Regions from separate parts of the Paenibacillus sp. RC21 genome, predicted to be linked through region 1. Evidence: riboswitches for the same ligand, from Rfam matches in the RefSeq annotation. Region 1 holds a riboswitch; each other region holds the start of a gene.

Region 1 (3,231 bases):
ATCTGGAGAAGCTGGAGGGCTGGGAACTGGAGGAAGGACGATGGATTGTCCGGAAATATAATTTTTCCAGTTTTATGAAAGGGATTGCATTCGTGGATGAAGTTGCTGCTATATCGGAAGCATTTAATCATCATCCATTTATTACGATTGATTATAAGACCGTGACCCTGCGTTTAACCTCCTGGGATGACGGTGGCATTATGGCCGTGGATATTAAGGAAGCCCAACAATATAATGAAGCTTTTGAGAAAATGCGTAGCAGTCATTGAGCTAATCGTGGTCTGTCGTATGATAAAAGCGCCTTCGATATACAACAATGCAGTTGTATGCCGAAGGCGCTTTTATCATAGAACATGAGGCTGGTGGTCGGGATGATATACCATACAATGAAATGGCTTCTTGCCATCGGGAGTCTGACGTTCATAGGTATCCGTAAGCTCAAATCCGGCTGCCTTGTAAGCCCGGATGGCGCGCCCATTCCAAGTCAGGACCTCCAGATCAATTTCATTCTCAGGGTTGCGTCGTCTGGCTTCCTCGGCAATTGCACGGACAAATTCGGCGCCTCTGCCATGTCCACACAATCCGGGATGCATTCCCAGACCTAGCCGGGTCACGCCAATCATCGGGAAATATTGAGCAAATCCGGTTAGTATGTTCTCGTCATCCAGTACGGCTACATATTGCTCCTGGCGAAGCGAGGGGTTTCCAAATTCGACCTCAAGCGCCTTCATTTGTTCCCAAGGTAACCAGCCGTATATATTGTAGGGTGAATCATAGCGCCACTCACATATCGCAGCCGCCTGCTGCTCGTCCATCGGCACGATTCGGTAGTTAGATATTGAGGCCGGCATGTCTTCCCATCCTCCTTTTACAAGTACTTAAACCATTAACAACAGATTGTAGACAAGTTGCAGGGGATTGGCAAGCGTGTTTATTTCATACCCAAGTCGGGTATACATTCAATAAGAAGGCTTTACTGCTCATATACTCCCCCCCGTCGTGACGGTAAAACCGACGATGTTCGCAAAAACTGAAACCTTTTGAGGTGTCAGTTCGTCAGTAAAAATAACGTTTCTGATGTTGCGGACATAAAAAACCGCAATTCGATTCCGGCCAGAATCAAATTGCGGCTCAGGTTAGCTTGCTGTTCGTTAGTTATTCTACGTTGTCGTCATCAGGAGTTTCAGAAGCTACAGCGTGGTAAGCATCTGTGCTCATAATTCTTTTGGCACCGACATATCGGTTAGCGTAATAATTTTCGTTCAGTGAGCTAACAACTACACCACGTGAAGATGAGGAGTGAGCAAATTTCCCTTCACCCATGAAGATACCTACATGGGAAATGCCTCTACCTGTGGTGTTGAAGAACACCAGGTCTCCAGGTCTCATTTCATCGCGGGATACGGAAGATCCCATTTTGAATTGTGATCCGGATTGATGCGGCAGTTTAATTCCCAGTTTTTGATATACATACATTGTGAAGCCGGAGCAATCGAATCCGTCGAGTGTAGTGCCTCCGCTTCTGTAGCTCGTTCCTTTGGTATCTTGGATGACCTGGTCCATCTTGGAGTCTGCAAATGCACTGCCGCCACCGAATGTAAAAGATGTAAAGGCAATGGCAAGACCCATGGCTGCGATTGTTAGTTTCTTCTTCAAAAAAAAATACCCCTTCCAATGCCTGCGAGGTTAGCTTAAGGATTCGGTAGAAGGTTCCCCTATGACCACTCTGTTGCGAGATCAATTCACCCAAACTGGTTCCCCCGCTTCCTAGGTGCCAGGAATTAGGCTTAACTTAAGATGTGCACCTTGGAGAGCAGTATTCACGATAACGATGTTTTTAAGGTAAAGGTTACAATAAAGATTACAAAGTTGTTACTATCAGTTCACTGCGATTATTGTAACAAAGTTGGCTGGCTTTGGCAAATGTTTCATCGCAAAAAATTACAAAAAAATCTGCTCCCTTTATCGCGGGAACAGATTTTGTTAAGAGTATTCAGTTATGTGCCGTTTATTTGGATAGGAATGGATATAGATAGTCGCCTTTCGACAGCCAGAAATTGCTCAGGAGGAACGGAGTGGGGGTTCAACCTCTGTCGGAGATATCGGTATGCCATAGGCGGTACTGTGAACTGATGTGCCATAGCCTGACCAGACTGGTAACAAAATGATACGTTTGCTGGAGAATGAGTGCCAGCATGCCAGTCCAAATCATCGCCACCGTGCCGAATAGGCCAAGGACAAGCAGCACACCTGCGCCGAGCAGAAGCGAAATACCGATAGCCGGAAGGATTTGGCGAAAGAAGGCGAGCAGCGACGACAGTATGGCGTGACCACCTACGGTGCCTAGCTGCATGTACAGGATGCACTGGCGGATGAACCAGCCATAAGCGATCCAACCGATGGCATAGGGCAGCACATGCAGCAGATAGGCGGGAGATTGCAGCGCCCCGGCTACGATAGGGTAGAGCCTCGGCACCACCCAGAAAGCAGGGAGCAGCAAGAGCCCAAGCTCGATGACGTAATAGATCAGCGATGATAAACCATGACGTTTCATTCCACGGAAAAAAGACAGACTTTGCGGCTCGGTCGCATGGGTGTGCAGACTTTGGTATATTCCCGCCCGGATGAAGGGGGTAATCAGTATACGCAGCACCGTTGCCCCCAGTAGTATCCACAGATACATATGAACCTCCCGATTGTCTGTCAGGGCAATCTGGCTCTCCATCCAAAACAAGGTCTGCCCCAGTTCATTTTGACCCTGATCAGGGTAGCGCAGTAGTAGGGGAATAACGGCGGATTGTACCACCCGATAGAGAAAAACGCCCCATAGCAGTCGATACAAAAATAGAATGATGACAATATAAAATTGTATGCGCACAAGCGCCCAGCCTTCTTTTATAACGGTACGCATCTATAGACACCTCACCATGACAGACTTCCAAGCAGTGACTCCAGCAGCTTGGTTACACTTATGCTCCAACGGGTCTGGGTTTTTTCGTTCAGTTCGTCCTTCAGACTGTTATTGATATGCTTGTTCTCCAGCGCAATCGTGTACAGTGGATCAACAATCACATGGGAGACCGGAGATGCACTTTTGAGTCGATAGGTGGTGCTTTTGCCCATGCCGTCCCAAGCCTTGAATATCGTTGTACCGTCCTTGAAGGTAACTTGAACAGGGACCTTGGGATAATCTGCCCCTTTTTTGCTGAGTGTGATGGTTGCTTCGTATCC
Region 2 (3,231 bases), on a different contig from region 1:
ATTAAGAAAACAGAACATATTTTGGAGGCCACTGTCGGCTTTCGACCCAAGCTGATCCGCCCGCCCTATGGTGAAATTACGGAGCCTCAGATCCAGTGGGCGCGTCGACACGGCTACATGATTGTCAATTGGAACGTAGACTCCCTCGATTGGAAGGGACTCAGTAAAACACAAATTCAGCGTAATGTGATCCCGGCTACCGGACCAGGCTCCATCATTTTAATGCACGCAGGTGGAGGTCAAAGTTCCAATCTGAAAGGCACTGTTCAATCCCTGCCGGGTCTCATTCAGTCGCTGAAAGCCAAGGGCTACAAATTTGTCACGGTTCCCCGGCTACTTCACACCTCGGAGCGGAAATAACAGTAAAAAGGGCTGTCTTACCAGCAGATGCATTCTGCTCGTCAAGACAGCCCTTTATTAATCGACAAGACCCATATATGAATCTGAACCTGCGATTAAGCTATTTGATTATAGATCACAGATTATAGATCACAGATTATAGTTTACATAATATATATTATGTTCACTTAATTCATTTGCTTACATAAGTCTATTTATCAATGACATACAGCTTCACATTCTGAAAACCAAAGTCACTCACAAAAGATGGGCTGCCTGGAATGAAAATATCAATCCGTTTACCCGTGATGGCGCTGCCCTTATCGCGTGCTACCGCTACAAAAGATTGATCGGGCAGCCCCGGGTGGGAATAGCCTGTAACCAACACTTTCGTACCCAACGGAATTACGTTGGGGTCTACCGCAATCGTACCGAGCTTAAGCGGATTTCCGAAATAGTCCACCGCTCCCCATTTTCCATTTTCACTGGCTGCTGCGGAATACGCTGTGGCCTTCACGTCAACTACTTTGCTGTAGTTAAATGTTTTGCCCCATGCTTCAACCTGTTGATCGTCACCTGCTGGCGCTTTCTCGGAAAGAAGCTGAGGCTTCGAATCCGAAGCGGCCTTTAACTTGTTCTCGTCCGGCACCTTAATTTGCACTCCTGCATATATATTGCTGGCGGCAACATCCGGGTTCTCCTTTTGCAGATCTTCTACAGATACCCCGTAACGTTGAGCAAGTAAAAAGAAGGTATCACCTTCCTTGGCGGTATGAAGCGAAGCGGCGTCGGCTACCCCGGCTGTCTGCGCCAATCCTGCAATGGCTGCTGCCAGCACCGCAAATTTCATTGTTTTTCCAATACGTTTCAGATGTTTCAAAAGATATGTACCTCCTCTGTTATGCCTGCGAAGTTAGCTGTCGGATTCGGACTCAGGAGAAGCCCTATGCTTTTGTGCAATTCACCCCTAGGCAACCTTCCATCCATTCGTATGAAGACGGATCAGAAGTTACTGCCGTTGTTACGTCCCCCGCACTTCCCATGGTTTTGGGTCCCGCATTCAGCGTCTGTCGTAGCTGTCTGCTGCCCCGGTAAGTTTTGGCTCACTGCATAATATCACAATTTTGTAACCTTATCTGCATGAAAATGTTGGGAACCCTGAACATCATACTACATCTGTTACAATTTTGTCATCATGAAATCGAAATCAGTTACAAAAATCTGAACGAGGATGACAAAAAAAGAAAAAGCCCTCCCGTCAAACTTCCACCGCGGAGGGCTTACTTCATAGCCTTTATAAGCTCATTTCTTACAAAACCTTGGCAAGAAAATCCCGGGTACGATCATGGCTTGGAGTGCCAAAAACTTGCTCCGGTGTACCTTGCTCCACAATTTGACCGTTATCCATAAAGATAATGCGGTCTCCTACCTCGCGGGCAAAGCCCATTTCATGTGTCACGATGACCATCGTCATGCCACCCTCAGCCAGCTTCTTCATCACGTCCAGCACCTCCCCGACCATTTCAGGGTCCAAAGCGGAAGTCGGCTCATCGAAGAGCATCACATGCGGCTGCATCGCCAAGGCGCGTGCAATCGCAATCCGCTGCTTCTGTCCACCGGATAGCTGATTGGGATAGGTGTCCTTTTTGTCTTCAAGTCCAACGGTGCGCAGTAGCTCTAGCGCAATTTTCTCCGCTTCCTTCACGGACTGGCCTCTAACCTGAGTCGGCGCAAGCGTCAAATTTTGCAGCACCGTTTTGTGCGGGAACAGGTTGAAATGCTGGAACACCATCCCCATTTTCTCACGAGTCGCATTAATATTATGACCACGGGCTGTAATCGGCTCGCCCTCAAACAAAATCTCCCCGTCGGTCGGCTGCTCCAGCAGATTCATACAACGTAAAAATGTACTTTTCCCCGAACCACTCGGGCCAATGACGACAACAACCTCGCCTTTGGCAATATCTATATCAATGCCTTTTAAAATTTCATTTTTGCCGAACGATTTACGCAGTTGTTTAACGGTGATCACTGGCTCTCAACTTCCTTTCCCATAAACCCAACAGCTTCGACAAGCTGAATGTCATTACAAAATAAATAGCAGCCGCGATGACGAACGGACTTAATCCTTCGTAGGTGATGTTCTTAATGACTTGGGCCTGATACATAATATCCACCATACCGATGGTAGAAATGATGGAGGACTCTTTAATAATCGTAATAAACTCATTGCCGATCGCAGGCAGTACAGACTTGAACGCTTGCGGTAAAATGACGTGACGCATAGCTTTGCCTCGTCCCATACCGAGTGAACGGGCTGCTTCCATCTGACCATGGTCCACTGCCTGGATACCTGCACGGAAAATTTCAGCCAGATATGCCGAGCTATTCAGAGATAACGTAATAATACCGGACTGAAGTGGCGTAAAATTGACGCCCAGCGTCAAAGCAACTCCATAATGGATGATCATAAGCTGTACCAGCATAGGTGTACCACGTAGTACCTCTACGTAGGCCGTACCCAACCATTCAATGATACGTACACCACTCATCCGCAGCAGAGAGATGATCAGACCAATGATAAATCCGAACAGTACCCCGAGCGCAGACAGCAACAACGTGTAGCCGATACCCGTAACGTAAAAGCTGCGATATTTCCAAAATATATCCACGATGTTGTTGGATGAAACCTGTCGATCCGCAGAGAGCGCACTCGCTTCCGTGGAAAACTTTTCAATAGACCCGTCTGCTTTCAGGCGAGCCAACGTTTTATTTACAGATGCCAGCAGTTCAGCATTTCCCTTACGAATACCTACAGCTGTTTCTGCTCCCTCATCCTCAGGCACCGCCTTGGCGAGCGTTACAGTACCGTCCAACGTATATCCTTTAGCA
Region 3 (3,231 bases), on a different contig from region 1:
GGTTTGCATCCCGAATATGATCTGGAAATTGATTTTCCGACGGATCTTCCTTATGATGTGTTTCGGCAGGGTGGCTCGACGGACAACCAGATTTTACTGCTTGGACGTAAAGGAGAAGTGAGAGAAATTTCCGAAGTATCGGAAATTGTGCGCTCCATTAGCGGTATTCACCGGGGTAAATATCACATGTACTATCCCCAAAACAAATTGGATGGGGTAAAGGACAAGCTTCCTGCCGAAATAAGGAATTATTTTGTCAAACAATAGACAAATGTATGCCAATAAAAGTAAATAAGGGGACATGAATTTTGAATTTATTTGACACTCATACCCATCTGGATGCGCCGCAATTTGACGAAGATCGGGAAGAAGTTATAGCACGTGCTGTCGAAGCGGGAGTAACCCGCATGATTAATATCGGATTTAATCGTGAGACGATTCCATCCACGATGAAATTAGCTGAGACGTATGATTTTATTTATGCGGCGATTGGATGGCACCCACAGGATGCGATTACGATGCAGGAGGGAGATATGGAATGGATTGTATCGTTATGCAGTCATAAGAAAGTCGTGGCGATCGGGGAGATTGGTCTGGATTATTATTGGGACACATCACCGAAGGATGTACAGCATCGGGTGCTACGCAACCAGATTGGACTGGCTCGTGAGCTGAACATGCCAATTGTCATCCATAACCGGGATGCGCATGAAGATATTGTTAAGATTTTGCGTGAAGAAAAAGCGAGTGAGGTTGGCGGAGTCATGCATTCCTTTTCCGGAAGCTGGGAGACGGCTAAAATGGTGCTGGATATGGGCTTTCACCTCTCTTTTGGCGGGCCAATAACGTTCAAAAATGCCAAGCAGCCAAAGGAGGTACTCGCACAGGTGCCGCTGGACCGTCTGCTCATTGAAACGGACGCTCCCTACCTAACGCCTCATCCGTTCCGCGGGAAGCGAAATGAGTCCGCACACGTGGGACTGGTCGCAGAGGCGGCTGCCCAAATCAAGGGAATTACGGTGGAGGAATTAGTGTCAATAACGACCCAAAATGCCTTGGAACGATTTGACATTAAGTGAAAAAGTGAAGAAATCGATCAAAATAAAGAGATAGACGAAGCTAATCATGAATTTGTTGCAGGAAACTCAAGAATATTACAATATTTTAACCGAATATTTTGAAAAATGTACTTGAAACCTGCTTTACAACATGCATAGAAACAGGATATCATCTTTTCAGTGAATTGTTGTTTGAGTGTAAACATCAACAGCTCATTTCATGAACCAGTCTCGCTGAGTCCCTTTTACAGGGAACGGGGGAACCGATATGGCTTACAGTACGTCCGGCGTATGGCAAGAAGGGAGCGTCTCTTCCGCCAGCCGGCTCGACCGAAATCCTTTCCCGGATGGGATTGAACAGGTGGAGGGGCCGTATTTCGATTTCTTTCTGGGTCTTCGGGGTGAATGTGAAGGCGACCGCCATGAGCGGTTGACCCAAGCTAGGGCGTCTCTCTACGTCCGAACCCGACAGCTAACCCCGTAAGCGTAACAAGAGAGAAGCCATCTCGTGCATGATTTTTCCGCATATTCGCACATGCCGGAAGCCACGAAAGAGCTCTCTAGTCTCTTTCTCTGGCTTTTTTTGTTGTGAATAAAAGAAAATCTGTCATCATACTGTGATTAAACAGGGGAGGACAGCATGCCGCGAAGACGGGTACATGGTGCAGGACAGTCGCATTACGGGCTTGTCTTGTAGAAAATCTGTTATAGTCACGTCAATCTCAACTATGTCTTACTCCAGACGGCGGGCTATGTAAGGAGGACGGAGGAAATGGGCATTTTCCAAAAAGAGGAGACCCATGAGTCACGCTCATCCAGCATGTCTTACGTATTGCGTTGGAAGCAAGAAAATGTGCGCCAGGCTGCTTTGGTTGCTATTTTTCTAATCGCACTAACGATTATGATTTCAATTCTGGTGTACACTGAATCTAAAAAACAGGTCTTTTTTGTCATCGATGGTAAGGCATCTGCGGTAGAAACCCGACAATCCCAGCTCCAAGATTTGCTCAAAGAGCATTCTATTTCACTTCAGCCGCATGATACGGTTTCGATGCCGCTGAACGGAGCAGTACAGGATGGGGATCGCGTAGTCATCAAACGTGCCAATCAGGTCAAAGTATCCTTAGCCAATGAGACGAAAAAATTGTACACAACAGAAAATACAGTAGAGGGTGCCATTCGCACCTCGGGCTATAAATTATCGTCAAATGATAAAGTTTATCCTGCTCTGGATGCTTCTGTTTCGTCTAACATGGACATAAAAATCATCCGTGTGAAGAAACAGCAGGTCGAACAGAAGCAACAGGTACCTTATCAGGTCATCAAAACGGCCGATCCAAGTCTCTATAAAGGCGATAATCGGGTCATCCAAAGCGGTAAAACGGGTGTTGTGGTCCAGCATGTTCAAAAGGTATACCATGACGGAAAATTGGTATCCAAGCAGCTGGTAAACAAGGAAGTCGCGCAGAATCGTGTGGATAAGGTGATTGCGGTAGGAACGAAGAAAAAGCCGGTCGTTCTGGCTGCTTCCGTCGGTCCTGAAGATGCCGTTAAGGCAACACGGGTTAGTTCGGACAATGCTGTCCGTAAAGCAGGTGTGAATTTTAAATATAACAAAGTATTACAAAACGTCTCCATGACGGCGTATTCGTCACAGGAGCCAGGTATCGGTACACGTACCGCATCCGGCACGCGTGTCACGGAAGGACGCACCATCGCTGTCGATCCGAGTGTGATTCCAATCGGCTGGTGGGTGTATATTGAAGGGGTGGGCTTCCGCCGTGCGGAGGATACCGGTGGCGCAATTAAAGGCCACAAAATCGATGTGTATTATGAGAGTTTGAGTCAAGCCAATCAGTTTGGTCGGAAGCACGGTAAAACCGTATATGTGATTGGACCAGTGAAGCCTGAAATGAACTAAAAACGTGTTGTATATGTTTAGGGCAATGCGATAGTATTAACATCATAGTTATGCATGCTAAGAAGAGGATACCCTCTTCTTATTTTGTTTTCAAAAGCTGGGAAAGATGAATATAGCTGACTGTGTAGCAGTGGAGGGAAACGCAAATGATCAAGGAAGTGATCGTGGTAGAGGGTCGGGATGATACGGTGGCTATTCGCCGTGCTGTCGAAGCGGATACGATAGAAACGGGGGGCTCCGCCATTAATAAAA
Region 4 (3,231 bases), on a different contig from region 1:
CCATCAATCCACATATAAATACACCCAGAATCGCGTACATCAGCATATTCATCAGCCCGACACCCTTACCGCCGAAAATGACGTTCAGCATCATTTCACCCAAAGCAGCCATACCGCCCAGCGGGGTCAGTGTATCGTGCATATTATTGACCGAACCTGTCGTAGCCGCCGTCGTTACCGCCGTGAACAGTGCCGATTGTCCGATGCCGAAGCGGACCTCTTTCCCTTCCATGCTTCCCTGAGAAGCATCCACCCCCAGTGCCTGAATCAGCGGATTACCCGTTTTCTCTGACACGTACGTAATAGATAGGAATACGAGAAACAGTACCATCATGGAGCTAAAAATAATCCACCCCTGCTTGCGATTACGAGCGAACAGCCCAAAGGTATACGGCAGAGAAGCTGGCATCACCCACATCGCCAAAATTTCCAGCACATTCGTCCAGGGACTTGGATTTTCAAAAGGATGCGCCGAGTTGGCCCCATCGAAACCGCCCCCGTTCGTCCCCAAGTGCTTGATCGATTCCATCGAAGCAACGGGTCCCAAGGCAATCTGTTGCTGTGTTCCACTCATCGTCGTGATATCCGCCGTAGGCTGAAGCGTCTGCGGTACTTTCAGTCCGACCAGCACCAGCGTAAGCACAAAGGCCAACGGAAGAAAAATCCGTATAATTGCTTTGATAAAATCCTGAAAAAAGTTGCCCATTCCTTCACCGCGCCGCGTCAATCCTCTCATAAAAGCCGCAGCAACCGCAAAACCGGAAGCAGCCGAAGTAAACATCATCATCGTAACGAACGCCATCTGCGTCATATACGTAAGTCCACTTTCTCCGCTGTAATGCTGGAGATTCGTATTGGTCATAAAGCTGATCACTGTATTAAAAGCCAGTGACGCTTCCATATTGTCGTTTCCAGCCGGATTACCGGGGAGCAGTCCCTGCAAGCGCAGTAGCACATAGCTGATCGCCACAAGCACGACATTCGTAGCGATAAAGCTCATCACATACGTGGTCCAACGCATGCTCTCCAGCTTTTTCAATCCTATAACCTTGTAAATCAGCTTCTCCGTCCCGCCAAACACTCGGTCCGTCCGATTCGGTTCATTTGAGAATACATGATACATATAGGTGCCCACTGGTTTCACCAAGAGCAGCAATATCACAATCACAATTCCAATTTGCAGCAGCTCCATCATCTATTCCCTCCTCCAAAATGCTCCTGCGTTTGGAATAACAGACGGGTTCGTAGCACCAGGCGTTGCACACGTTTGCGAAAGCCCGCTGCCTCTGATGCTTCATCCATGATCTGCTGTTCCCCGCCCGCTTGATCCTGTTTAGCTGATTAGAACTTTTCAGGATTCAGGAGTGCGTAGATTAAATACACAAACACAATAGCCGTAAGCGTAAGCACAACCATCATCCTTTTCGCCCTCCTTTGGAGGTCTGTGCATCACACCAGCGTACAAACAGCAGTATCACTCCATAACTCGCAGCCATCACGAGCAGCATGTATATATCCATCATGTTCATACCCTCCCGTATCTGTCCTCAGATCGTTATTCTTACACCCTCGTAAAATCAACATACAATTACTTTGAAAATTTTAATTTATATTAGCCATATCGTAAGCGACTATCCGTTCAGCAGGAAACCCACCTCTCCATTCAAAGTGTAGATCACATGGTCCGCTCCCAAACCTCGATAAATCCCTTGAGGATTACAGCCGTGTGTAATGACATAGATCGAATCTGATGTCAGCGGCCGGCATATTTGCAGAAAACGGCACGTCAGATTCAAGCTGTTCTCGAACAAATACACGCAGCCAATTTCTTTTTTGGGAAAATTCCATTTCCCCGCTTGCATCGTATTGATGCGCACAATATGCTCCACACCCATTTTTTTGAGCTGTCGTTCCTCCTGAGCGCTATTCGTAAGAACCGCAAACGCCAGTTTTTTGAACATAAGCAATTTCACAAAATTTCTGCCCGTTTCATTCGGTGCAGTGACAATGATTAGCCGACCTTCCATCAGTAGCTCCTCTCCCGGTATAAAAAGACAACAAAAAGAAGCCAAAGGAAAAAGGCTTTCCTCCGGCTTCTTACGTAACCATGATAAAATAAACCATGGCTGCACACGGCGGTTTGTTGCCTCTCCCTGTACGCTTACGAGGTTAGCTGTCGGATTCGGACGTGAGAGTCGCCCTATTTCTGACACTTGGCCAGAAAATTCACCCCTTGAGACACTCGGCCCTTTAAAAGCCGCATAGATCTCGTTTGGTTCCCCCGCTTTTGCAACTGCAAAATTCAGCGCTATAGACAATTCGTTGCTGCTTCATTCACTTAATTTGAAATTACGTCTTGAATCATACACCCGCGCAAGGAACACTGTAAAGCTCACCTGCGGGGTTATAAATCGGTCTTTGGAGCATAAAAGATTAATAATAGCGCTTACAACACAAATATCCTTCTCCCAGCTCCTTCAATCTCGGTTTTTCATCCCTTTTCGAAAATGAAGAGGCATGTCAATATTGGCGTATGGGGAGCATTTTTTGTCCTTTTTTTGTAAAAGAGAAAGGAAAAGTGCTGTATGTACCTGATAAACGCCGATTGAACCTGTTTTTACCATGAGAAACACCGCTATTTGCCCCATTTGCAGTGCCATTTGCCGTTTTGGACAAAATACGATTTTACAGCAGCAGACGGCGCATTACATCTATTTATAGACTTGCAACTCTTCGTTAAATTGCTTACAATTTAATTGTAGAATATCAAATTAGGAGGAAAACCATGACCGTTTATGAACATGATGCACAAACCCTGCAAGGGAAAGAAATTCCGTTGTCCACATACGAAGGAAAAGTACTGCTCATCGTGAATACAGCCAGCAAATGCGGGCTAACCCCCCAATACAAGGCGCTACAAGAGCTATATGACCAATACCATGAGCGGGGTCTTGAAATCTTAGGGTTTCCCAGCAACCAGTTTGCCAAGCAAGAGCCGGGTTCCAGCGAGGAAATTTCGGAGTTTTGCCAGATCAACTATGGAGTTACATTTCCGATGTTTGCCAAAATAGATGTCAATGGCGATCAGGCGCACCCTTTATTCCGCTACATCACCCAAACAGCTCCGGGCGTATTAGGCTCCAAAGCAATCAAATGGAATTTTACTAAATTTTTGATTACACGCGAAGGTAACGTATTTAAGCGCTATGCCCCACAGACAACTCCGGATAA

The links. A riboswitch is a leader RNA that binds a small molecule or an ion and turns the genes downstream of it on or off. The one in region 1 is predicted to bind cyclic di-AMP.
Region 2: it holds a riboswitch for cyclic di-AMP, as region 1 does, so the genes downstream of both, ABIA61_RS05070 (3D domain-containing protein) here and ABIA61_RS25675 (C40 family peptidase) in region 1, are expected to answer to the same signal.
Region 3: it holds a riboswitch for cyclic di-AMP, as region 1 does, so the genes downstream of both, ABIA61_RS24825 (resuscitation-promoting factor) here and ABIA61_RS25675 (C40 family peptidase) in region 1, are expected to answer to the same signal.
Region 4: it holds a riboswitch for cyclic di-AMP, as region 1 does, so the genes downstream of both, ABIA61_RS12230 (hypothetical protein) here and ABIA61_RS25675 (C40 family peptidase) in region 1, are expected to answer to the same signal.

The regions. Positions count from the first base shown of each region.
Region 1 is NZ_JBIYCS010000015.1:15,868-19,098, forward strand. It holds gene ABIA61_RS25665 (4a-hydroxytetrahydrobiopterin dehydratase) at 1-269, shown strand, start outside; gene ABIA61_RS25670 (GNAT family N-acetyltransferase) at 345-851, opposite strand; gene ABIA61_RS25675 (C40 family peptidase) at 1,156-1,656, opposite strand; cyclic di-AMP (ydaO/yuaA leader) riboswitch at 1,661-1,798, opposite strand; gene ABIA61_RS25680 (hypothetical protein) at 2,084-2,911, opposite strand; gene ABIA61_RS25685 (M1 family metallopeptidase) at 2,923-3,231, opposite strand, start outside.
Region 2 is NZ_JBIYCS010000001.1:1,164,624-1,167,854, forward strand. It holds gene ABIA61_RS05065 (polysaccharide deacetylase family protein) at 1-360, shown strand, start outside; gene ABIA61_RS05070 (3D domain-containing protein) at 551-1,219, opposite strand; cyclic di-AMP (ydaO/yuaA leader) riboswitch at 1,227-1,402, opposite strand; gene ABIA61_RS05075 (amino acid ABC transporter ATP-binding protein) at 1,649-2,371, opposite strand; gene ABIA61_RS05080 (ABC transporter substrate-binding protein/permease) at 2,358-3,231, opposite strand, start outside.
Region 3 is NZ_JBIYCS010000012.1:80,516-83,746, reverse strand. It holds gene ABIA61_RS24835 (HD domain-containing protein) at 1-267, shown strand, start outside; gene ABIA61_RS24830 (TatD family hydrolase) at 309-1,079, shown strand; cyclic di-AMP (ydaO/yuaA leader) riboswitch at 1,281-1,561, shown strand; gene ABIA61_RS24825 (resuscitation-promoting factor) at 1,831-2,979, shown strand; gene rnmV (ribonuclease M5) at 3,126-3,231, shown strand, end outside.
Region 4 is NZ_JBIYCS010000003.1:531,876-535,106, reverse strand. It holds gene kdpA (potassium-transporting ATPase subunit KdpA) at 1-1,192, opposite strand, end outside; gene kdpF (K(+)-transporting ATPase subunit F) at 1,342-1,416, opposite strand; gene ABIA61_RS12230 (hypothetical protein) at 1,632-2,027, opposite strand; cyclic di-AMP (ydaO/yuaA leader) riboswitch at 2,143-2,318, opposite strand; gene ABIA61_RS12225 (hypothetical protein) at 2,478-2,660, opposite strand; gene ABIA61_RS12220 (glutathione peroxidase) at 2,786-3,231, shown strand, end outside.